Regions from separate parts of the Pseudarthrobacter sp. TE9888 genome, predicted to be linked through region 3. Evidence: riboswitches for the same ligand, from Rfam matches in the RefSeq annotation. Region 3 holds a riboswitch; each other region holds the start of a gene.
What was found. A riboswitch is a leader RNA that binds a small molecule or an ion and turns the genes downstream of it on or off. The one in region 3 is predicted to bind cyclic di-AMP.
Positions count from the first base shown of each region.

Region 1: linked by a shared signal. The riboswitch ahead of ACZ9J7_RS10645 (aggregation-promoting factor C-terminal-like domain-containing protein) and the one ahead of ACZ9J7_RS11285 (M23 family metallopeptidase) in region 3 are both predicted to bind cyclic di-AMP.
Region 2: linked by a shared signal. The riboswitch ahead of ACZ9J7_RS18000 (LysM peptidoglycan-binding domain-containing protein) and the one ahead of ACZ9J7_RS11285 (M23 family metallopeptidase) in region 3 are both predicted to bind cyclic di-AMP.

Region 1 is NZ_JBWBRD010000002.1:2,126,793-2,134,335, forward strand. Features, by position in the region: gene ACZ9J7_RS10615 (6-pyruvoyl trahydropterin synthase family protein) at 1-109, shown strand, start outside; gene ACZ9J7_RS10620 (glycosyltransferase family 4 protein) at 112-1,179, shown strand; gene ACZ9J7_RS10625 (nucleoside deaminase) at 1,212-1,727, opposite strand; gene ACZ9J7_RS10630 (phosphatase PAP2 family protein) at 1,783-2,607, shown strand; gene upp (uracil phosphoribosyltransferase) at 2,620-3,255, shown strand; gene ACZ9J7_RS10640 (VOC family protein) at 3,360-3,764, shown strand; gene ACZ9J7_RS10645 (aggregation-promoting factor C-terminal-like domain-containing protein) at 3,941-4,651, opposite strand; cyclic di-AMP (ydaO/yuaA leader) riboswitch at 4,657-4,820, opposite strand; gene ACZ9J7_RS10650 (ArnT family glycosyltransferase) at 5,018-7,171, opposite strand; gene ACZ9J7_RS10655 (glycosyltransferase family 39 protein) at 7,178-7,543, opposite strand, start outside.
Region 2 is NZ_JBWBRD010000002.1:3,777,307-3,784,849, forward strand. Features, by position in the region: gene ACZ9J7_RS17980 (DUF1810 domain-containing protein) at 51-497, opposite strand; gene ACZ9J7_RS17985 (DNA alkylation repair protein) at 518-1,048, opposite strand; gene ACZ9J7_RS17990 (TraR/DksA family transcriptional regulator) at 1,045-1,404, opposite strand; gene ACZ9J7_RS17995 (aggregation-promoting factor C-terminal-like domain-containing protein) at 1,426-2,775, opposite strand; cyclic di-AMP (ydaO/yuaA leader) riboswitch at 3,027-3,197, shown strand; gene ACZ9J7_RS18000 (LysM peptidoglycan-binding domain-containing protein) at 3,201-4,040, shown strand; gene ACZ9J7_RS18005 (protein adenylyltransferase SelO) at 4,149-5,612, opposite strand; gene ACZ9J7_RS18010 (ribonuclease Z) at 5,596-6,543, opposite strand; gene ACZ9J7_RS18015 (mycothiol transferase) at 6,536-7,060, opposite strand; gene ACZ9J7_RS18020 (hypothetical protein) at 7,110-7,541, opposite strand.
Region 3 is NZ_JBWBRD010000002.1:2,281,257-2,288,799, reverse strand. Features, by position in the region: gene ACZ9J7_RS11300 (HNH endonuclease) at 1-452, opposite strand, end outside; gene ACZ9J7_RS11295 (C40 family peptidase) at 724-1,497, opposite strand; gene ACZ9J7_RS11290 (C40 family peptidase) at 1,661-2,341, opposite strand; cyclic di-AMP (ydaO/yuaA leader) riboswitch at 2,412-2,590, opposite strand; gene ACZ9J7_RS11285 (M23 family metallopeptidase) at 2,719-3,546, opposite strand; cyclic di-AMP (ydaO/yuaA leader) riboswitch at 3,551-3,761, opposite strand; gene ACZ9J7_RS11280 (iron-dependent transcriptional repressor DtxR) at 3,900-4,601, opposite strand; gene serC (phosphoserine transaminase) at 4,896-6,026, shown strand; gene ACZ9J7_RS11270 (DUF3027 domain-containing protein) at 6,139-6,645, opposite strand; gene ACZ9J7_RS11265 (cold-shock protein) at 6,652-7,035, opposite strand; gene ACZ9J7_RS11260 (hypothetical protein) at 7,258-7,491, shown strand; gene ACZ9J7_RS11255 (helicase-associated domain-containing protein) at 7,502-7,543, shown strand, end outside.

The DNA.
Region 1 (7,543 bases), 150 kb from region 3:
CACCCGGATCAAGGACAGCGACGACGGCCGCGAGCTTGCCGGCCTCGATGTCACCCTGCGCGAGAACCCGGATGCGTGGGCCTCCTATTCCCTGGACCTCACTGCCTGACAATGCGCCACATCCGCCTGCTCGTGCCCGGCAATATCCGCCACAGCTCGGGCGGCAACGTCTATAACGCACACCTGGTTGCTGGGTTGCGGGGGCGCGGCGCGTCGGTGGACGTCATCAGCGTTGAGGGGGACTGGCCGCTTGCCGGCACAACCGAGCGACGCCGGCTCGGGGACCTTCTCGGGGAAAACGTCCGTCCTGCAGTGGTGCTCGTCGACGGGCTGGTGGCCGTTGGTGCGCCCGCTGAACTGGAAGCCGCGGCCCGGGCAGGGCAGGACACATGGGTCCTGGTGCATATGCCGGTACCGGAAGGTTCCGGTGCCTTGGCGCTGGACCATGAAGCCAGGGCTCTCCTGGCAGCAACGGGGGTGATCTGCACCAGCACCTGGGCGGCAACTGTACTTGCGCAGAGAGGGTACGGGCAGGGGCATGTTGCACTGCCCGGAGTGGACCCCGCAGCCCAGGCCGGCGGTTCCACGCCCCCGCACTTGGCGGTGGTGGCCGCCTTGCTGCCCAACAAGGACCAGCTGCTGGCCGTGCAAGCACTCGCCCAAATCCAGGATCTGCCCTGGACTGCCTCCCTGGTGGGCTCGGACCAGGCAGACCCCAACTATGCACGCGAAGTCCGGGCTGCCATCACGGAGAACGGGCTGCAGGAACGGGTCCGGCTCACCGGCGAGCTGGCCGGTGAAACGCTGGAAGCTGAATGGGCGCAGACCGACCTCACCCTCTTGCTGTCCCGGGCGGAGGCATTCGGAATGGTGGTCACCGAGTCCTTGGCCCACGGCATCCCCGTGATTGTCCGGGAAGGGACAGGGGCAGTGGAGGCGCTGGGGCTGGCAGGATTATCAGCGGCCGACGGCGGCCCCCGCCTTCCCGGGGCAGTGCTGCCACTCCCGGAAGGCGGGCACGAGAGCCCGGGCCTGCTGGCCGAAGTCCTGCGCCACTGGCTTCAGGACCCGGACAAGAGCGAAAGCTGGCGCGCAACAGCGCTGGAAGCGCGGACGAGGCTTCCGGGCTGGAGCAGTACCGCCAGGGAGGTGCTGGTCCTGCTGGCGGGTCGCGACTGACAGCGGGTCTGGAGACCTAGCCGATTTCGGGACTAGTGCTGTTCGCTGTTGCTACGGTGTCCCGCGAAAAACTCCCGCAACAATAAGGCGCACTCTTCCTCGCGCACTCCCGGGTACACCTCAACCCAGTGGTTGAGCCGGCGTTCGCGGAGGATGTCGAACACCGAACCGGCAGCGCCGGCTTTTTCGTCCCAGGCCCCGAACACCACCCGCGGGATCCGGGCCAGGACGATCGCGCCGGCGCACATGGCGCAGGGTTCCAGCGTGACCACCAGCGTGCAATCGGACAACCGCCAGCCGTCGCCGCTGCTGCCGCCGAGCCGTGCCCGTTCCTGCAGCCGGGCCGCGGCTTCCCGGATGGCCACCACCTCGGCGTGGGCCGTGGGGTCGCCCAGTTCCTCCCGCTGGTTCCGGCCCGAACCCAGCACCCCGCCGTCGGGCCCCAGCACCACGGCGCCAATGGGAACATCCTCCGTGGCGAGTGCCCGGCGCGCTTCCGTCAACGCAAGGCCCATCCAGGCATGATGTTCTTTATCGGGCAACGGCATGGCTCAATGATAGTTTCGAGGATACTCAGGTTACTGACCGACGCCGGGAGGCACCATGGACACTCTTCGGGATCGCCTAGGTCTCTGGTTCAAGCCGTATGCGGCTCTGGTCCTCACCTTCCTCGTGGGCGGTGCGATCATCGTATCCCTGGCCTTGCTGGGCGCCGAGGTGTACGACAACGTGGTGGATTCCGCTGGCCTGGCCAACCTGGACAAGCCAGCCCTGGCCCTCTCAGAGAGCCTGCGCAGCCCCGGACTCGACGCTTTCGTTACCGGCTTCACCAATATCGGCGGCGGAATCGGAATGCCCATCCTCGCCAGCATCCTCACCGCCTGGCTGACCTTCCTCAGCCGGAACTGGCGGCCCCTCATCCTGATTGGCGGAGCAGCGGCCGTCTCCATCATGGCCACGACGTTCGGCAAGAAGCTGGTGGGCCGCACGCGCCCGGACCACGCGGATGCGGTACCCCCTTACGAGGATTCACCGTCTTTCCCCAGTGGCCACACCCTGAACACCACCGTGGTGATCAGCCTGGTGGTGTACCTGATCTGCCTCCAGTTCCAGGCCATGGTGGTCCGCGTCTCGGCCATCACGGCCGGCACGCTTTTCATCATCGCCATGGGGCTGAGCCGCGTCTTCCTCGGCCACCACTGGCTGACCGATGTCATGGCCGGGTGGCTGCTCGGCCTGACCTGGGTGGGCGTGGTCATTCTGGCGCACAGGTTGTTCCACTTGGTCCGCAGGCGGGAGCATGCCGGTGCGGCGCCGTCGTTCGACCGTCCAATCGTCCGCGACGTGGTGGCCGAGGAAGTGCACCATAGGGGCGACGGCGGCAGTGAGCACGCCCACGGCGGCCATAACAAGGACACCGCCGGATGATAGTTTTGGGGGATGCGTACTCTCGTTGTTGACCACCCCTTGGTCGCCCACAAGCTCACCGTCCTGCGGGACAAGAACACGCCGTCGCCGGTCTTCCGCCAGCTGACGGAAGAGCTGGTGACCCTGCTGGCCTACGAAGCCACGCGGGAGGTCCGCACCGAGCCCGTCACCATCGAGACACCCGTCAGCACCACCATCGGCACGGCGTTCACCAAGCCCACCCCGCTGGTGGTCCCCATCCTCCGGGCAGGCCTTGGCATGCTGGAGGGCATGACCAAGCTGGTCCCCACCGCCGAGGTGGGCTTCCTGGGCATGGCCCGGGATGAGGAAACGCTGGACATCATCACCTACGCCGAGCGCCTCCCCGAGGACCTGACCGGCCGGCAGGTGTTTGTCCTGGACCCCATGCTGGCCACCGGTGGCACGCTGCGCGAGGCCATCAAGTTCCTGTTCAAGCGGGGCGCTTCGGACGTCACTTGCATCTGCCTGCTCGCGGCTCCGGAGGGCCTGGCCAAGCTGGAGGAGGAACTCGGCGAAGCCAACGTGCACATCGTCCTGGCCTCCATCGATGAGAAGCTCAACGAGAAGTCCTACATCGTTCCCGGACTGGGCGACGCCGGCGACCGCCTCTACGGCATCGCCGGGTAGCCTCCCGCCTTTCAGGACGCGACCTGTCGGGATAAGGGCCATTTTCGACGGCCCCATTTGCGCTGGGCCTTTCCGGGCCGGTGTGCCGCCGCTAGCCTGTGCGGATGGACTGGAAACTTGAACTTGCCTTTGTCCCCGTCTCCGACGTTGACCGCGCCAAGGATTTCTACGTCAACAAGGTGGGCTTCAACGCCGACTACGACGAGCGGCCCTCGGACGACATCCGCTTCGTGCAGCTGACGCCGCCCGGTTCGGCCTGCTCCATCTGCATTGGCGAGGGATTGACGGACGCACCTCCCGGCACCGGAGCAAACCTGCAGCTGGTGGTCAGCGACATCACCGCGGCTCACGACTTTCTGAAGAACAACGGCGTGGATGTCAGTGACGTGGACGTCCAGGACTGGGGCCACTTCGTGTATTTCGCCGATCCGGACGGCAACAGGTGGTCTGTCCAGTACGTCCCGTGGCGTAACCCCGGGGCAGGCACGGCGCAGAGCCCTGCACCTTAAACCACTGCGGGCCGCATCCCTCGGGATGCGGCCCGCAGTCTAGGCGGTATTCCCTGCCGGGCCCCACTCCAAGGCGTACGACGGCGGGGGCCGGGACGCGTCGTCGGGCGGCCGTCAAGGCTGGAAAGGCTCAGCTGAAGGTGCCGCTTCGTCGCGTTGCGGCAGGGGAGTGGTGCCTAGTACCAGTTGTGCGCCAGGTGGAAGCTCAGTGCGCCGCAGGGGGACTGGTAGCTCTTCTTGATGTAATCCAGGCCCCAGTTGATCTGGGTGCGGTAGTTGGTGAGGTAGTCCGCGCCCGAGCTGGCCATCTTCTCGGCCGGAAGGGACTGGACGATTCCGTACGCCCCGCTGCTGGGATTGGTGGCCGTGGTGGTCCAGTCGGATTCCTTGGTCCACAGGGTCTGCAGGCACTGCATCTGGTCCGGTCCCCAGCCGAATGTGGCCAGTTGGCCGGCCGCGTAGGCCTGGGCGCCAGCAGGATCGTTGACCGCGACGGCAGGTGCAGGCTCAGGTGCGGGGGCAGGGGCGGGCGCCGGTGCGGGAGCAGGCGCAGGGGCTGCCGGTGCGGGAGCCGCTGGCGCTGCTGCCGGAGCCGGTTCAGCCGCCTGCGGCGCTACGCTGATGGCTGCGGGAGCGGGGCTCTCCACCGGGTTGGAGCGGATTTCGCTCTTCTCGATGCTCATTTGGGCGTCAGCTGCTGCCGTGTTTGACTGGGTGGACGACGCCGGGGCCATGCTGCTGGTGGCCTGTCCGGCCGCGCCTACCCCCACCAGCACCGCGCACGATGCCGCAAGAACTGCGGCGCGCTGGCCGAGGGTGGTCTTCTTGGCCTGCTGCTTGGCCCTGTGTTTAGCGTGCAGGCATGATTCTGCCGTGTTTTTGGACATGATTGATCGCCTCTCACACCTGCGGAGTTAGCTGTCGGGTTCGGATGAGGGCATCCGGCCGTACGGAATGAAAATCACGTACTGGCTTAACCCCAAGGGCAGTTATTGCCCGGGACGGTGGGTCCCCCGCCTCTGCCGTTGCTCAATCGGAATCCGGGGAAGCGGCAGAGCTTGGCGTCAACCCGGGATATGCGGTCCGAACGGGGACCGCACCCAATCGACGGTACAGGAAGATTAAGCGGAAGTCACGTTTAGGTAACGGAAGTCACGGATCCAGCGCGTCGGTTTGCGGCAGCGCGAACGGAGGAGTGATGGCCTGAGGCAGTCCGGCCCGCAGGGACTTCCGGCCCGGGCCGGACTGCTTCGCTACTGGCCAGACAGGGCGTACACCGTGGTGCCGCCGATGCTCTGCGCCTGGAAATTGGCTGCCACCCACTCAGTAATCCGGGTTGCCTCATCCGAGCCGCTGGAGGAACGCATGGTTCCGCCCGCGATGAAGAAATGGATCCTTCCCTGGGACACCAGCTCCTGGAACTGCGCCAGCGTGGGGGAGGGGTCGGTGCCGTTGAAGCCGCCCACCGCCATGACCGGAAGTTCGGTCGCCAGTTGGTAACCGGCGGCGTTGTTGGAACCCACCACGGCCGCGGCCCAGGTGTAGCTTGACGCCCCGGCCTGGAGCGCGGTGACCAGGTCGGCCGACGGCGTGGGGGCACCCAGGAGCCCGCCCATGCCTCCGCTGCGGTTCCCGGCAAACCCCGTGCCGCCTTGGGTGCCTTGCTGCCGGAAGCCTTGTCCTCGAGTGCCTTGTCCCGGTGTGCCTTGGGCCGCGTTGCCCGTGCTCCCGGTGCCACTGGGGCCGAATCCGTTCCGGTTGCCCCCGGCGCCACCGGGTGCGCCGCCCGGCCCCGCACCGAACCCTGTCGTGGGTCCTGCGCTGACGATTGCCCCGCTGTGCGCCGCCGACGCCGTGGAGACGGAGTAGGCCAGCGGCCCGGCGAGCGACGCAGCAACGGCCAGCGCCGCCGTCGTCCGCAGCAGGGAGCGGCGGCCCAGGAACCGGTTGAGGCCCACTCCGGCCGCCGCGGCCAGGCCTGCTGCCAGCACCAGCCAGCGCAGCCACGGACCGTAGGCCGATGTGGTGCCCAGCAGCGAAAACGCCGTCAGGGCGGCCGCTGCCACCGCCGCCGCGAGCAGGATTGCAGCAGCCGGCTGCTGCCTGTGCTGCCACAGGAGGACAGCGCCCAGGCCGGTAAGCCCCGCAATTCCCGGCGCCAGCGCCACCGCGTAGTAGGGGTGGATGATGCCGGCCATGAAGCTGAACACCAGGCCCGTCACCAGGACCCACGAGCCCCAGGCCACCACCGACGCACGCACCGGATCCGTCCGCGGTGCCCGCCGGCACACCCACAGCAGGCCCGCCGCAAGGATCAGGGCGGAGGGAAGCAGCCACGCTATCTGGCCCCCGAACTCGCTGTTGAACATCCGGAACAGGCCGGGGACGCCCCACCCGTTGCCGCCGCCCACACTGCCCGTCTCGTCGCCCGTCAGCCGCCCCAGCCCGTTGTAGCCAAGGGTGAGCTCCAGGATGGAGTTGTCCTGCGACCCGCCAATGTAGGGCCGCATGCCGGCAGGCGTCAGCTCCACGGCCGCGAGCCACCAGCCCGCGGAAACCACCATCGCTGCCCCCGCCGCCGCCAGCCCCAGGAGGCGCCGGCCCAGCCTGCCCGGCGCCGCGACCAGGTAGGCCACGGCGAACCCGGGAACCACCAGCAGGACCTGCAGTTGCTTGGCCAGGAAGCCGAAGCCCAGGAACACGCCGGCCAGCAGGAGCCAGCGCAACCGGCCCTCCTGGATTGCACGGAGGACCCCGTACGCGGCGGCAGTCATGAGCAGCACCAGCAGGGCGTCCGGGTTGTTGAACCGGAACATCAGCGTGGCAACCGGCGTGAGGGCGAGGACGGCAGCGCCCAGCAACCCGGCCCTGTGGGCGAGGGCGGCGTTACCCGTGGCGTGCGCCGCTGCCCGGCGCACAGCAAGGTGGAGCAGCCAGGCGGCCCCGACCCCCATCAGCGCTTGCGGGACCAGGATGCTCCACGGGCTTAAACCGAAGATCCGGACGGACAGCCCCATGATCCACAACGAGGCCGGCGGCTTGTCCACCGTGATTGAGTTGGCGGCGTCCGAGGAACCGAAGAACCACGCGGTCCAGTCCTGCGATCCCGCCTGGGCCGCGGCGGAATAGAACGCGTTGGCCCAGCCTGATGCGCCGAGGTTCCAGAGGTACAGCACGGCCGTTCCTGCCAGTACCGCCGCCAGTTCCAGGTGCCGGCGGAGGGCCAAGGGATCCCGTGGAAGCCGGCCGGACTGTGTTCCGCCGTCCCCGGAAGTCCGGGCTCCGGCCTTCCGGTCTTCGGCTGCGCGTGCTTCGGTTGCGCGGTCTTCGGCTGCGCGTGCCCCGGAGGGCCGCTCAACGCCGGCCGCGGTTCGTGGGTACGGCGGGGTCCCGTAGTGGCTGGCCATGGCGTGCTACTCCGCCAGGCGGTAGACAGTGGAGTTGCCCACGGTCTGTGCCTGGAAGTTCGCCTCTACCCAGGCGGCCACCTCGGAGTTGCCCCCGCGGCCGCCCATGCCGCCTCCGCCCATGCCGCCGCCCTGGATGTAGTATCCGATCTCGCCCTTGGACACCATGTCCTGGAACTCGGCGAGCGTGGGGTACGGATCCCCGCCGTTCCAGCCGCCCAGCGCGATGACGTTGGTGTTCGTTGCCAATTCCAGGCCGGCTGCCTGGCTGGCGCCCGAGACGATGGCGGACCATTTCGTGGTGGTGGAGGAGAGCAGCGTGGTCACGGCGGCGTCGGCGGTACCTTCACCGCCGGGGCCACCGGCTGAACC
Region 2 (7,543 bases), 1.5 Mb from region 3:
GGCCGCCTGGGCGGTGCGGCGCACACGCTGCCGCCGCACCGCCTCCGCGGTCAGTCCCCCGCGTCCAGGCCGGCCAGGAGTTCGTCGGTGGCCGGGTCCGGTTCTCCGTTGAAGAACTGGGCCAGGACGGTCTTGAACACTGTTTCTCCGGGCGCCGCCCGGAGAAACAGTGTCATGGAGGAGCGGAGCTTCTTGGCATCGATGCCACCGAAGATGTTTTCGGCGGACTGGTCGGCATGGTTCGCCAGGACCAGCGCGCACTCCAGCAGCCGTGGACCCAGCACCTCGTGGTCCAAGTACGCGCGCGCCTCCGCAAGGGACGAAATGGCATACCTGCGTGACGTGTCGCTCTGCCCCAGCCCGGCAAGCTGCGGGAAGACAAACCACATCCAATGCCCCGACTTAGTGCCCACCTGCAGCTCGCCCAGCGCCTGCTCATAGGTTCCGCCGGTGTTTTGCGCGGCAACAAAACGCTCAAGGTCAAACGGCTCATTCATGTGGATCTCCTCGGTGCGTTTCAAATGGACAAGTCTTCTTCAAGGGCGTCCGCTGCCGCCCGGAGCCCGGGGTCCGGATCTTCCCGCCACCGGGCCAGGACAACACCGGCCCGCTGCCGCTCACGCCCGCCCAGCCCCGCCAGCAGCGGGACCAGGACGTCGGAAAGCAGGGGCGCCGCCAGGTCCCCTGCCCGGGCGGAACGGAGGAACCCCTCCAGCCGGGTCAGGTCGGAATGCCGGAGTAGCCTTACCCGCGTCTGCAGCAGCACCACGGCGGCGAGGCGGCGCTCGAACACCGGCCGCGAACCGGGCCGCGGCTGTCCCCACAGGGCGGAGGCCAGCATAACGGTACCGTCGTGGTCCAGGTCCTTGAATTTCCGCAGCGCATCACGGACCGTCCCCCGGACGGCCCCCACCGACGATCCATAGGAGGCCAGCTGCCCGCCCAGCCGGCTCCCGACGTCGTCGGCCCGGTAACAGGAGCCCTCATTCTGCAGCGTCCGGTCGACGAAGTCCGCCGCCGCCGACACCACCTCCGCGGTCCCGGTCATCGCCCGCGGCCGGACGAGGCGTGCAGGATGCAGAACGGCGTCCACGGCCGCGCTTCCAGGCGGCCCTCGGCAATAGGCTCCCCGCACACCGCGCAGGTTCCATAGGTTCCCGCGGCCAGCCGCGCCAGGGCTTCCTCAATCTGTCCAAGGCCGGCCGAGCTTTGTTTCAGGAGCGCTGAAGCCTGGGAGAGTTCGAAGGCAATGGTGGCACCCTCGGGATCGTGCTCGTCATCCACATTGGAGTCCTGGCGCGCCGAATTTGCGGCTTCGATATCTGCCCGCAGCGCCGGCAGCAGTGCCAAGCGCCGCGCCCGCTCCTCTTCGAGCAGCGCGCGGAACCGTTCGAAATCAGGCATGGAAACAGCCTAACGCGTCAATCAGTACCAGTTCAGGGCCACAGAGTGGTTCCAGGCCGCGCACGGGGAACCATACCGGTCCTTGATGTAGCCAAGGCCCCAGTCGACCTGCGTGCGGTAGCTGGTGAGCCAGTCGCTGCCGGCGCTGGCGTACTTGCCCGGCGGCAGCGCCTGGGCTATTCCGTAGGCACCGGAGTAGGCGTTGGTGGCGGTGGTCAGCCAGCTGGACTCCTTGGTCCACAGCTGGGCCAGGCACAGGAACTGGTCCTGGCCCCACCCGAAGGCGGCCAGGCGCCCGGATGCGTAGCTTTTCGCTCCGGCCGGATCGTTCACCGCGCCGCCGGGAATGGAAGGAACGACGACGGCGGGCGGAACCGGCAGGGCCGGCGCTTCCGGGGCGGCCGGTCCGGGATCGACGGCGGGAAGCGGGGCCGGAACGGGTTGGACACCGCCTGGCCGGTCAGGACCCGCCGGGGCAGGGTTTGCTGCGGGCGCTGGCGCCTTCGGCTGCTGCGCCGCCGCGGCGGCAGCCCTGGCCGCCGCCTCCGCCTGCTGCCGTGCCTGCTCCTCCGCGGCGGCGCGCTTGGCCGCCTGGGCCGCCTCGTAGGCTGCCTGCGCCGCCTGGCCCTGGCGGTACTCACCCTCAAGGGCCGCCGTCGTGCCCTTCAGGGCTGCGAGCTGGGCTGTCAGTTCGCCGCCATGCCGCTGTTCCTCCGCGACCTGCCGGGCCAGCGAATCCTGGGCCGCGCGGGCGGAATCCAACGTTGCCTTCGCCTCCGCGGAAAGCCGCTCCTGCTCGCTCCTGGCAACCTTTTCCTGGTCGGCAAGGGCGGCGGCGGCCTTTTCCGCAGCCGCCGCCTTAGCGACCAGGGCCGCAGTCTTGTCCCCCACGAGCTTTACCAGGTTGAGTCCCTGGACACTGTTGGTTCCCAGGGCATCCAGCGCCACGAAGAACCCTGCGTTGGTTCCGCCGGTCTTGTAGGACTCGACTGCCAAGGCGCCGAGGTCTTTCCGGTACCGCGCCAACTCCGCGTTGGCCTGGGCGGCCCGGCCGGACAGTGTTTCCAGGCGGGAAGAAGCTGCCTGCAGCCCGGCGGCGGCGGCAGCATACCCGGCCGCCGAGCGGACGGCCGCTTCCCCTGCCGCCGCAGACTCTGCTTCAAGGCCGGACAGCAGCCCGTTGATGGTGGTGATCTCCGCTGCCTTCGAAGCTTCCGAGGACTGGGCCGCCTGCACGTCTGCCCAAGAGGGGTACCCGCCGGGCGGAGGCGGGTCGTCGGCAGCGGCCGGAAGGACAACGGTGGCGGCCAGGGCAACAGCCACCAGGCTCCCGAGCAAAGGGAACCTGGCGGTGGTCACGAACAGGGGCATAGTCCCGAAGCTTACCGGCGGATTGGTGGGTCACACAGGAAGCCGTTTCCACATTGTTACCGTGAACGGCGGCGCTGGCATCAGCCGAGGTCAGACCGCAAGCAGGCTTATCGTCCACACGTTTGCGCAATTCGAGAGGGCAGCCTCGTATGTTATCTAAATGTGACAATCGGCGTGCACATGGGTTAGGGTCTTCAGGTGTCCCTCCCAGACGGGACATTCCCGTCAGTATGCCGAGCCCTGCCGCTGACCATGGGATCCAACCGCTCCAGTTGGCAGGGACGGGGGAACCAAGTTTCCACGGCCACATGTGGCCTAGGGGTTAAGTCGATAGCGCCTCCCTCCATCGCGGGGCCGCTTCCGGCCGGGTATCTCCAGCCCGAACCCGACAGCTCACCCCGCAGGCATGGGAGAGGCGATCAACCGTGTCAAAAAATTCCATTCCAGCCCGTCACCGCGCGACTCCGGCCCGCTCCATTGTGCTCGAGGGCCTCGCCGTAACCGCCAAGTCGCAGGCCCGTTCACTGGGCCGCCCGGCGCTTGCTGTGGCAGCAGCGTCCGGCATTGCGTTCGGCGTCGGCGCCCCGGCGCACGCTGGTGTAACCGCACCGGACACCACTGGACAGACCAGCATGCAGGCCACCGCCCCGGCACCGGCTGCAGCCCCTGCCGCTGCAGCAGGGAATGTCCACACCGTCGTTTCCGGCGACACCCTCGGCGCCATTGCCGCGGCGTACGGCGTCAACCTCAATGACGTCCTGTCCGCCAACGGCCTTGGCCTGTCCTCGGTCATTTACCCGGGCGACCAGATCCAGATTCCCGGCGCCGGCTACACCGCAGCGCCGGCACCGGCCCCTGCTGCAGCACCCGTGCAGGCGGCAGCCGCCACCGCACCGGCCAACACCGGCATGAACATGTCCTACGCCTCCGCCACGCCTGTAGCTTCCACTACCGGCTCGGGCACCGGAGCCGCGATCCTCGCCTCGGCCTACAGCCAGCTGGGCGTCCAGCAGGACTGCACCGCAATGGTTGAGAAGGCACTGCGCTCGGTCGGCAAGTCCGTAGGCGACCTGGCCCCCACCCAGTTCTTCCAGTACGGCACGGTGGTGGGCGCTCCCGCCCCCGGTGACCTGATCATCACCTCCGGCCACGTGGGCGTTTACGCAGGCAACGGCCAGGTTGTCAGCGGCGGCGTCAACGGCTTCGACACGGAGGTGCACTCCATCAGCTGGCTCGGCGGGTACTCCGCAGTGCGCGTAGCCTAGTCTTCGCCGGTCCGGCCCGCTTGGCGGTGCCGACCGTTGTGGGAGGGTGGCAGCCGGGAAACCGGCTGCCACCCTCCTGCCGTTAAAGCACTCGACGGGCCGCCGCGGTCAGGTCCCGCAGAACGTCATGTAGCTGCCGAAGTCCTCAGGGGGCCCTTGAAGATAGCGTTCGAGGCCGGGCCGTTCATTGAAGGGGTCGCTGACAGCCGCCAGCAGTTGCTGCAACGGCCCCCGGTCCCCGCCGGTTGCTGCCGACAGCGCCTCCTCCACAAGGTGATTCCGGGGAATGTACGCGGGATTCACGCTGTCCATCAGCTCCGCGGCCGGCTTGAGCTCGTGCCACCGCACCAGCCAGGAATCGAGGGCGGCAAGGTCAGGGACCATGCCGCGCACGGGCCGGCGGTCTCCACGGGCGGCTTTACCCAGGTTGCGGAAGAACAGGGTGTAGTCCACGGGTCCGTCCTTGAGGATGTCGAGGACATCATCCACCAGGGCCCCGGCAACGCCGTTTTCATCGGCGCTGTCCAGGCCCATCTTGGCCGTCATTCCGCGGGTCCAGGCCTTGCTGTACTGGCCCCGGAAACCGCCCAGGACCTCCACTGCCGGGGCCACGGCTTTCTCCGGGTCCTGGTCAATCAGCGGCAGCATGGCCTCGGCGAGCCTGGCCAGGTTCCATTCGGCCAGGACCGGCTGGTTGGCATAGGCATAGCGTCCGCCGACGTCGATGGAACTGTAGACGGCGGCGGGGTTGAAGGCGTCCATAAACGCGCAGGGCCCGTAATCGATGGTCTCCCCTGAGATGGTCATGTTGTCCGTATTCATGACCCCGTGCACGAAGCCGACGAGCATCCACCGGGCGATGAGCTCTGCCTGGGCGGAGACGACCGCGGCGAACAGCGCAAGGTAGGGGTTGGCGGCACCGGCCGCATGCGGGTAGTGCCTGCTGATGGCATGGTCCGCCAGGCGCTTCAGGAGGTCCATGTTTTCGGTTGCGCGCGCGTACTGGAAGCTGCCAACGCGCAGGTGGCTGCCCGCAACCCGCGCCAGGACGGCGCCGGGCAGCATATCATCGCGCCGGACCTGCCGCCCGGTGGCCACCACGGCGAGCGAACGGGTGGTGGGAATGTGCAGTGCATGCATGGCCTCACTGACAATGTATTCACGCAGCATGGGCCCGACGACGGCACGGCCATCCCCGGCGCGGGCGAAGGGCGTCCGCCCCGAGCCTTTGAGGTGGACGTCCAGGAGGCGGCCCCGCCGGTCAGTGACCTCGCCCAGCAGCAGGGCCCGTCCGTCACCGAGCAGCGGCGAGTACCCGCCAAACTGATGTCCGGCGTACGCCTGTGCCACAGGTGTGGCACCCGCTGGAACGTGGTTTCCCACCAAAAGCCGCACACCCTCGGGGCTGCGCAGGTACTGCGGGTCAAGGCCCAGGTCTGCTGCCAGTTTGTCATTCAGGACGAGAAGCTCCGGGCTGGGCGCTTCCTCGGCCCGCCAGGGTACGGCGAGTTCCGCCAGTTCCCGGGCGAAACGGCCATCGAACGTGACCGTGGATTCAGCTGCTGCCGTCATGGTTTAACCCTATCGCCGTTGTTGGGCCGGCAGCCTCCCGCGCCGGCTGCCGCCGCCGCGGAACAGGGATGCGGTCAAGGTCCTTGGCGGCGATCACGGTAACCCCCGGGGCCCGCGCCTGGGCCTGGTCTGCCAGGACGGAAACGTCGTCACCGTACCGTGCGGAAAAGTGGGTGAGCACCAGGGTGCGTGCGCCGGCGGACGCCGCAAGGGCCCCCGCCTGCCCGGCAGTGAGGTGGAGGTACCGACCTGCCAGGGGGTCGTCGTCGTCACTGAAGGTCGACTCGGCGACCAACAGGTCCGCCCCATCCGCCAGCTCTTCGGCGCCGGGGCACGGCGCCGTATCCATGATGAAGGCGAAGCGCTGGCCCGGCCTGGGGATGCTTACGTCCTCCAGCCTGGCTGTCCCAAGGACGCCGTCGCGTTGCAGCCGGCCCACGTCCGGGCCGGCAATTCCTGCCGCCCGCAACCGCGCCGGCAACAGTGTTTGCCCGTCAGCCTCCCGGAGCAGGTAGCCGAACGTCTCGATGCGGTGCTTGAGCGGCCGGACCTCCAGGCCTTCCGCCACGGGTCCGGGTCCCGAATGCGGGTGGAGCCGAAGGTCGATGCCGGGTGAACTCACCGACACCAGCGCCCGCACCACCGCCTCGCCGGAGGCCGGATAGTGCAAATGGACGGGGTGCGGCACGCGGTCCAATGCCATGCGGGACAGCACCCCGGGCAGGCCGTAGCAGTGGTCCCCGTGCACGTGGGTGAGGCAGATCCTGGTGATGTGGCCGGCCGCCACGCCGGCGTGGATCATCTGGCGCTGCGTGCCCTCGCCGGGGTCGAAGAGCAAGCCCGCGCCGTCCCACCGCAGAAAGCAACCGTTGTGGTTCCGGGTCCGCGTAGGGACCTGGGAGGCGGTGCCCAGTATCGCCAGTTCACGCACCCCGGGAGTCCGCCGTCCCCGGGTGCAGGCCCCGCGCGTAGGCTGCCTGGCCGACATGCTGGAGGCAGTCCCCCAGGATGCTGATGAGGCGCACCCCAAAGGTCACCGGCGGATCCCAGTGCCTGTCAACCACGCGGTCCAGGTCGGAGTCGCCGATGCCGTCGAGCACCCTGGCGGTCTGGCGGTGAACCGCATCGTAGTACTCCTGGAGCAGTTCCCGGGGCGCCGTGACGGCATCGACCTGCTCACTGGAGTGCCCATAGCCTGTGTCGCGCTCGCCGAGCGGAAGGCCAAAGCGGCCTACGAATCCCTCCGCCATCCAGACCTGTTCCAGGCCCGCGGCGGAGGCTACCTGCGCATCTTCGACCCGGCCCGTATGCCAGATCAGCCAGGCTATCGAATTGCCGTGGCCGCCCGGGCGGTGCTGCAGCTGCGCTGCCTCGAGGCCGTCGAGTGCCTGCCGGACCAGGCCGGGGAGCCGGCCGAAGGCTTCCTGCAGCAGTTCCTTGGATTGCATGGTTCTCCTCCCCCTTCGGGCCGGGCCTGATTCCCGGCCGGCAGGGTTGCTAGCGTTCCAGGTCGTCAGGCTCGAACTCGCTCAGGGGCGAGCCGCCAAAGTTCTCCTCGTCGTCGCTGGCATCGGCCTCAAGGCCAGTGGGGACTTCCCCAAAATCGACGTCCGCGGCGGCTTCACCAAGGGTGGGGGCGTCCGGCGGCACCTGCTCATCGCCGGAGCGGTACCGCGCCTGGGCGCTTTCATCCCGCAGTGCCTGGTCGCTCGGGAAGTCTTCCTCCCCGTCCGGACGGGCCTCGTCCTGCAGCAACGGGTCTTCCTGCCAGCGGTCCGGGTTGTTTTCGGCAGCACCGGGATAGTTGTCCGGCTCCCCCGCTACGGGGTCCAGTTCCAGGGACGACGCCGCGCCCGGGCTCTCATCCAGAAGGACGTCGTCTTCCGCCACGATTTCCAGTTCATCGTCGGGGACGTTTTGTTCAGTCATGA
Region 3 (7,543 bases):
TTCTCCAGTTCCTTGATCTGCCAGATCGTCCCGTGGGGGGGCTCGGGGACAAACCGAAGGGTCCACCCCATCTCGGCGGGAGTGTGGTCACCCTTGACGTTGTTGCACCGCAGGCAGGCGGCCACCAGGTTCTCCCAGGAATCGGCACCCCCACGCGACTTTGGGTGAACGTGGTCGATTGTGTGCGCGGCCTTGCCGCAGTACGCACATTTGTGGCCGTCCCGCCGGAGTACGCCCCTGCGGCTGACTGCCGTTGAGTGGTTGTACCGGGGCCGGATGTAACGGTTGAGGAGGATCACGGACGGGCGGCCCAGGACGTCGGTGGGTCCCACCACCGGGTCGTCCCCCTCGGCAACCACGCTTGCCTTGCCCGTGAGCACAAGCACCAGCGCCCGGCGGAAAGTGATAACCGCCAGCGGTTCATATCCAGCATTCAGAACGAGAGTGCGCATGCACTTACCTCTTCACGGCCGCACCCGTCAGGGGCACGAGGGCCGGCTGCCCTCGGCATGTCCGGGCTATGGATCGACATCACAAGAGTAAACAAAGAAGTGCAAAATCAGGTAATCGCCGCCCCGGAGGCCCATTCCGTCCCCGGGACAGGGAAAAGGCGGGGACTGCGGCGGCAACCCCAGTAAGCGCAAAGGACCCCCGCCTTGCTGGCGGGGGTCCTTTGGCAAGCAGTACACTGGCCGGCGCTGGTTCAGGCCGGCACGGGAATGCCTAACGTACGCGGATGGCTACCGGTCCGGAGCCAACATTGGCGCTGAAGACCACGGTGTCGTTGCCGTTGAAGCCGCCGTGGACGGCCATGCCGTTACCGGCGTAAACGGCGATGTGGGCCATGCCGCCGCCACCGTCGGCGTAGTACAGCAGGTCGCCGGGCTGGGCCTGCGACATGGGCACGGTGTCACCCAGCGACAGGTAGCCTGCCGGCCAGTCGTGGAAGTGGATGCCGACGGCGGCCAGTGCGTTGGTCACCAGCATGGTGCAGTCCTGGTGCACGCCGAGCTGGGCGTAAGCGGCGGAGAGGATGGCTGCACCCTTCCCGCTTGCGGAAACCTGGGGGGCGGGAGCGGTGGGAGCAGAGGCCGTAACAACCTTGGCCGTGGCCTTGGGAGCAGCAACAGGCTGCGCCACCGGAGCGGGAGCAGCTTCCTGCACCTGGACCTGGGGCTCAGGCTCTGCGACGGGAGCCGGCGTGGTGGTGACGGCAGGCTTCTCGTAGCTGATGGCAATGGTGGAAGCTGCGGAAATCGGGGCGTCGACGGCGGATTCGACTTCCAGCTGGGACGCCGGAGCGGAATCGCGCTTGACGTTGGCGTCGGCAGCGTTGGCTGCGAGGCCGCTGGTCAGGACCAGGCCGGAAGCCGCAGCGATAACAGCAGCCTGGCGGCCCATGCCACCGGCGTTGTCGCTGACAGCTTTGGCAATGATGGCGATCGAGTTGGTTTTGGTGACCTCGGCGCGGTGCCGTGCGGTAGCACGAGTCGTCATGAGTTCTCTCTTTCGTTTTTCCTTCGGACCGCGTGTAGGCAGGCAAAGGGGGCTGGACGCGCCGGCATCTTGGGGGTACGCCGGCGCATCCCGAACGGGGATCTGGTTTCTAGCGGAAAAGCTGTGGGCAAAGAAATAGCCCTTGGAGCGCTAAGCCCAAGAACTACTTGTTGAGGTGGTAGTACGAAGAGGTACCGGTGGCTGCGGGCGAGTGCAGCAGCGTGCCCTGGGAGGGGTTAAGCGCGCTGATCATCATGCCGTTGCCGACGTAGATGCCTACGTGCGCGCCACCATTCTGGACAACGAGGTCGCCCGGCTGCGGGGTGGAGGTGGGGGTCATGATGCTCCACGCGTTGGTGCGGGGGATGCTGATCCCGGCCTGCGCGTAGACCCACTGGACGAACCCGGAGCAGTCCCAGCCGGTGACCGGGCTGGTGCCGCCCCACACGTAGGCGTGGCCGATGCCGGTGTAGGCGATGGCTGCAATGCCGGAGGTTGCGGCGGACACAGTCTCGGCGGCCTTGGCGGCGGGAGCGGCGTCCTGGCCTGCGGTCGCGGTGGCGGCGCGCTCGGCTGGTGCGGTGGACTGGGGACGCACCGCTTCGACCTTCGGAGCGGCGGTGGTCTTGACGACCGGGCGCTCGAAGGAAACCGTCGCCGTGGGGGCAGCGGTGACGGCCAGTGCAGTCTGTGCCGAGCCGGACTCGGTGGATGCAGAGACACCGGCGGTGGTGTCAGCTGCGTTTGCCGGCAGGCCCATGCTCAGGATGAGGCCCGATGCGGCTGCCACTACGGCAGCCTGGCGGCCTACGGTCCCGGCATTTGCACTCACGGCCCTGGACACGGCGTCCAAGGGGCTGGTGCGAACCGTTTGCGCACGGTGGCGCGCAGAATGATGGCGTGAAGACACGAAGGTAGCCTCTCCCAATGCCTGCGAGGTGAGCTGTCGGATTCGGATGGGAGTCACCCGGCCACACTGCTTCCTGGGAAGCTCGTGACTTAACCCCAAGGCCTTCTGGAGAGAAGGCCAAAATTGGTTCCCCCGCCCCTGCCAGACGATGAAATGCGAACGGACCTTGAGCGGTGGCAGAGTTAGGCAATCCACTCAAGAGCGTCAACTTCGGAAAAGTTGACGCGAGTTAGACGGTACAGCAGTTTTGTTTCAATGTCACATTCAGGTCACGGCAGGTCACTGCGATCTGAGAGTGAGCAATCATTCGGTTACAGCCAGCCCATGGGATCGACCACTTCGCCGTTGACCTGCACCTCGAAGTGCAGGTGGCAGCCGGTGGAGGCACCCGTAGTGCCGCTGAGTGCCACGACTTCTCCACGGGAGACCGTCTGGCCCACCTTGACGTTGAAGGACGACAGGTGGTTGTACGTGGTTTCCAGCCCGTTGCCATGGTCGATGACCACCCGGTTTCCGCCGCCGAACTGGTGCCAGCCCGCGAAGGTAACGGTGCCGGTCGCAGCGGCCAGGACGGACGTCCCGCATTGCGCCACGAAGTCCTGGCCTCGGTGGAAGTCGCCGGAGCCGCCGGTAATCGGGCTCACCCGGTATCCGAACGGTGAGGCGGTGGTGAGGGTGGCAAGTGGTGCAGCCAGGGTGCCGGCCGACGCGGCCCGGGTGACCGAGCCCGCTGACTGGGCGCTCAGGAGCTGCTTGAGCTTCCCGTCGGGGTCAGCCTGGGTCACCACGGCCGAGCGGCTGAAGTCGATCTGGGCGCCAATATCGGCGGAAATCTGCGGCTGCGGACTGACGGAGGATGCCGCCAGGGGCGCGTTGCCGGACGCATCAGTGGCCATGACCGGGCTGGTGGCGGGCACTGTGACCGTCAGCACCAGGCCGGTGGCGGCCAGGGCGATTCCGGCCTTCTGGCCGATCCCGCTTGCGGCGGCGAATTCCGTTACCTGCCGCAGGGGCCCCCGGCGGCGGCGCGCGTCGCGATGCAGATCGCGGGGGCGCTCCGCTGCTGCGTCTTCGACAACCCGGGGTGCCGAAGGGGGGCTGGCTGCGCGGCGGCGCCCCCTGGAGGTCTGCGTGGTCAAGAAGGGTTCCTCTCTGGAAAAGCCTGCGGAGTTAGCTGTCGGATTCGGGTCAGAGAGATCAAGGACCCGGCCCGTCACGGCAAGCTTCTGCACAGGGGTATTCCCGGAAGAATCCTTCACTGGAGAGGCTTGCTGCTGACGGACTTCACCCCAAGGCAGTCCCCCGCTGCCGCTTGTGGTTCCCCCGCCTCTGCCAGTAACGACTCGTGCACCCGATCCGCTGGCAGAGCTCGGCTCCGGATCGGGTAACGCTTAAGTATCAACGAATGGTTCCACTATAGGGCCTTAAGACCCTAGGTAACAATTCCGTTATCTTTGCTTGGAAGTGCCTCGTCGGGGTAAAAAGCCGGGCGTCAGGCCTGGGCCACGGCAACGAAAACGTGGGCGGCGACCTCGGGCGGCAGCTCCAGTGCGCCCTCGATGCCAGGGACCCGCACGGAGATGTAATCACCCACGCGTTCCAGCGCCACTGCGGCACCGGGCCGGATTCCGCCTTCGTCAAGTTGCGCCAGCAGTTCCGGCTCCACCTGGATTGGTTCAGCGAGCCGGCTGATGGTGACAACAGAGGCCGGAGCGTAGCCCTTCATGGCCTCGACCAGGCTGATGGCCCCGTCGGCGCCACCGCGGGCAGGCTGTCCACCCAAAGCGGCGAGCCCGGGGATGGGGTTGCCGTAGGGCGATTCGGTGGGGTGGTCCAGCATTTCGTAAATGCGCCGCTCGACCCGCTCGCTCATGACATGTTCCCAGCGGCAGGCTTCGTCATGCACGTAGGCCCAGTCCAGGCCGATGACGTCGGCCAGCAGGCGTTCGGCCAGCCGGTGCTTGCGCATGACCTCGGTGGCCCGCTTGCGGCCTGTGTCCGTAAGTTCCAGGTGCCGGTCACCGGAGACGACCACGAGCCCGTCGCGTTCCATCCTGCCGATGGTCTGGGACACGGTGGGGCCGGAGTGGCGCAGGCGCTCGGCAATACGGGCCCGGAGGGCGACGATGTTTTCTTCCTCAAGCTCCAGGATGGTCCTGAGGTACATCTCCGTAGTGTCGATCAGATCCGTCATCCAGCTCAGCTCCTCGAGCGCAGTACCTTGCGTTGTCCCACCGTATCGCCTCTTCCCGCGAGGTAGTTCGGGGGCCAGCTTAGCCTATTTTGAGTTTGTCCGAATAGCCGCGCTTCCTGCGGTACCGCACGGGCGGCCCGTCTCAATGTCTGGACTTTGGGCCCGCCGGCTCCCGCCGCCCCTGCCATTCAGGCAGAATGGTGAAGGCCCGCTGCGCAGCCATCGCCTGCTGCCGGCCGAGCCATGACCCGCCCGTCCGGACCAAACTTTCGTCCCCGCCGAATTGGAGCACCTGTGAGCGACACCAGCATCACGATCCCCGCCGACCTCCTGCCGAAGGATGGGCGGTTCGGCGCCGGCCCGTCCAAGGTCCGCCAGGAACAGATCGATGCGTTGGCAGCAGCGTCCAAGACCATCCTCGGCACCTCGCACCGGCAGGCGCCGGTCAAGAACCTGGTGGGATCTGTCCGCGAAGGGCTGAGCCAGTTCTTCCGCGCCCCGGAGGGCTATGAAGTGGTCCTCGGCGTGGGCGGCTCCACCGCTTTCTGGGACGTCGCCAGCTTCGGCCTCGTGGAGAAGAAGGCCCAGCACCTGTCCTTCGGCGAGTTCGGATCCAAGTTCGCCGCCGCTACCAACAAGGCGCCCTTCCTGGAGGCGTCCTCGATCATCAAGTCCGAGCCGGGCACGCGGCCGGCGGCCCAGGCCGAGGCCGGCGTTGATGTCTATGCCTGGCCCCAAAACGAGACCTCCACCGGTGTGGCTGCCCCCGTCACGCGCGTTTCCGGAGCCGACGAGGGATCGCTGGTCCTGGTGGACGCCACCTCCGCGGCCGGCGGCCTGGACGTGGACGTTGCCCATAGCGACGTCTACTACTTCGCCCCGCAGAAGAACTTCGCCTCCGACGGCGGCCTGTGGCTGGGCCTGTTCTCCCCCGCCGCGATCGAGCGTGCCGCACGGATCAAGGCCGCCAACCGTTGGATCCCGGACTTCCTGGATCTCCAGACCGCGATCGACAACTCCCGCCTGAACCAGACGTACAACACGCCGTCGCTGTCCACGCTGGTCACCCTGGACGCCCAGGTCCAGTGGCTGAACGCCAACGGCGGCCTGGATTTCGCGGCCGCACGCACCGCCGACTCCGCCGGACGCATCTACAGCTGGGCGGATGCCTCCGAGTTCGCCACCCCGTTTGTGGCCAAGGCGGAGGAACGCTCCAACGTCATTGCCACCATCGACTTCGACGAGTCGGTTGATGCGGCGGCTGTAGCCAAGGTCCTGCGCGCCAACGGCATCGTGGACACTGAGCCCTACCGGAAGCTGGGCCGCAACCAGCTGCGCATTGCCACCTTCGTGGCCATCGAGCCAAGCGATGTCTCCGCCCTGCTGTCCAGCATTGACTACGTGGTGGGCGAGCTGCGGAAGTAGGCGCGGAGGACAGTCAGGACAACATACGACGGCGCCGCCCGGGTTCATCCCGGACGGCGCCGTTTTCGTTTGTCCCCGGCGGGGGTGGCCGGCTTCCCGGCGACGGGTGCGGTCAGGCTTCCGCCTGGGTGCCGGCGTCGCCCGTTGGATCCTCCGCCGCTGTTTCCTCGCTTGCGGATTCCGGGGCCGTTTCCTGGCTGCCTGCTTCGGACTCCTGCTGCTGGTCCTCGGGGCGGACACGCTCGGCCCAGGGCACCCACTCCGGGGCCAGGATCGAATCTTCCGACGGCAGGAGGCCCAGCTCATTGACCGTGACCACTTTCGAGCGGGAGTTGCGCGTCAGCACCGCGTACCACTGCCACCCCGCGTATCCGGGCAGCCTGGACTCAAACAGGTGCGTGACCAGCCGGTCGCCCTCGCTCTTGGCGGCCAGGTGCGGCCCGATGGTGGCCGCAGGCGTGATGCCCTCCACGGCGGTCCGGGCCGTGTCCACGGCGGCGGCCAGGAATGCGTCCGGCTTGCCGGTGCGCCACACGGGAACGCCTGCCTTGCGCTTGGGCGGAGTCTTGGCAGCCTGCTCCTGCACCGGCGTGCCCGGCTGTTCAGAATCGGGAGTCATGGGCGCCTAAACGTCGAGCTCGTCGGCGACCTTGCGGAGGGCGGCAGCAATGGCCTTGCCCTTGTTGCCGTCCGGGTACTTGCCCTTGGACAAGGTCCCTGACAGGTTGTCCAGGACCGTTACCAGGTCCTGGACCAGCGGGGCAAGGTCCTTGGCGCTCGGGCGCTTGGCCTTGGCAATCGAGGGAGTCTTGTCCAGGACGCGCAGGCCCAGCGCCTGGGCGCCCTTGCGCCCGTCGGCTACGCCGAACTCCACCCGGGTGCCGGCTTTGAGCTCGCTGACGCCTTCGGGCAGCGACGACTTGGGCAGGAAGACCTCCTGGCCATCCTCGCCCGCGAGGAACCCAAAGCCCTTATCCTTGTCATACCACTTGACCTTGCCGGTAGGCACGTAATCAACCTTCTTCGTTCTGCTGTCATGAGACACGGCCGGCCTCCACCGCATCCGCATGGTTGTGCGGGTTCAGGGTATGGCGAACCGGGACCGTGTTGGTCTGTATGCTTCAAGGTTATCCTGCCGCATGGCCTATCGACGCTTTGGGCGGCACTGTTCCGCCGCAGGCGCAAGGCCCTGCTTTACCCGCACCGCGCCGGGCGCGGTAGCGTTGCGTCCATGACTCCCTCGCGTTACCGGCGGCCGCTGATGGTCCTCGCCGCAGTTGTTGCCGTGCTGTCCCTGATAGCCGTGGCAGCTGTCATGGCCCTGGCCTTCGCCGGTTCGGTAGCCCCCACCTGGATCACCTACACCGCGCTGTACGGCCTTCCCGTAGCTTTCATCCTGATGCTCCTGCTGGTCCTGGACGGAGTTGCCGCCCGGCGGCGGGCGGGAAGGGCCCAGCAGCGGTAACGTTGGACTGATGTCCCTCATTCGCGCGCTTGGCAAGGACCTGGAGGCACGC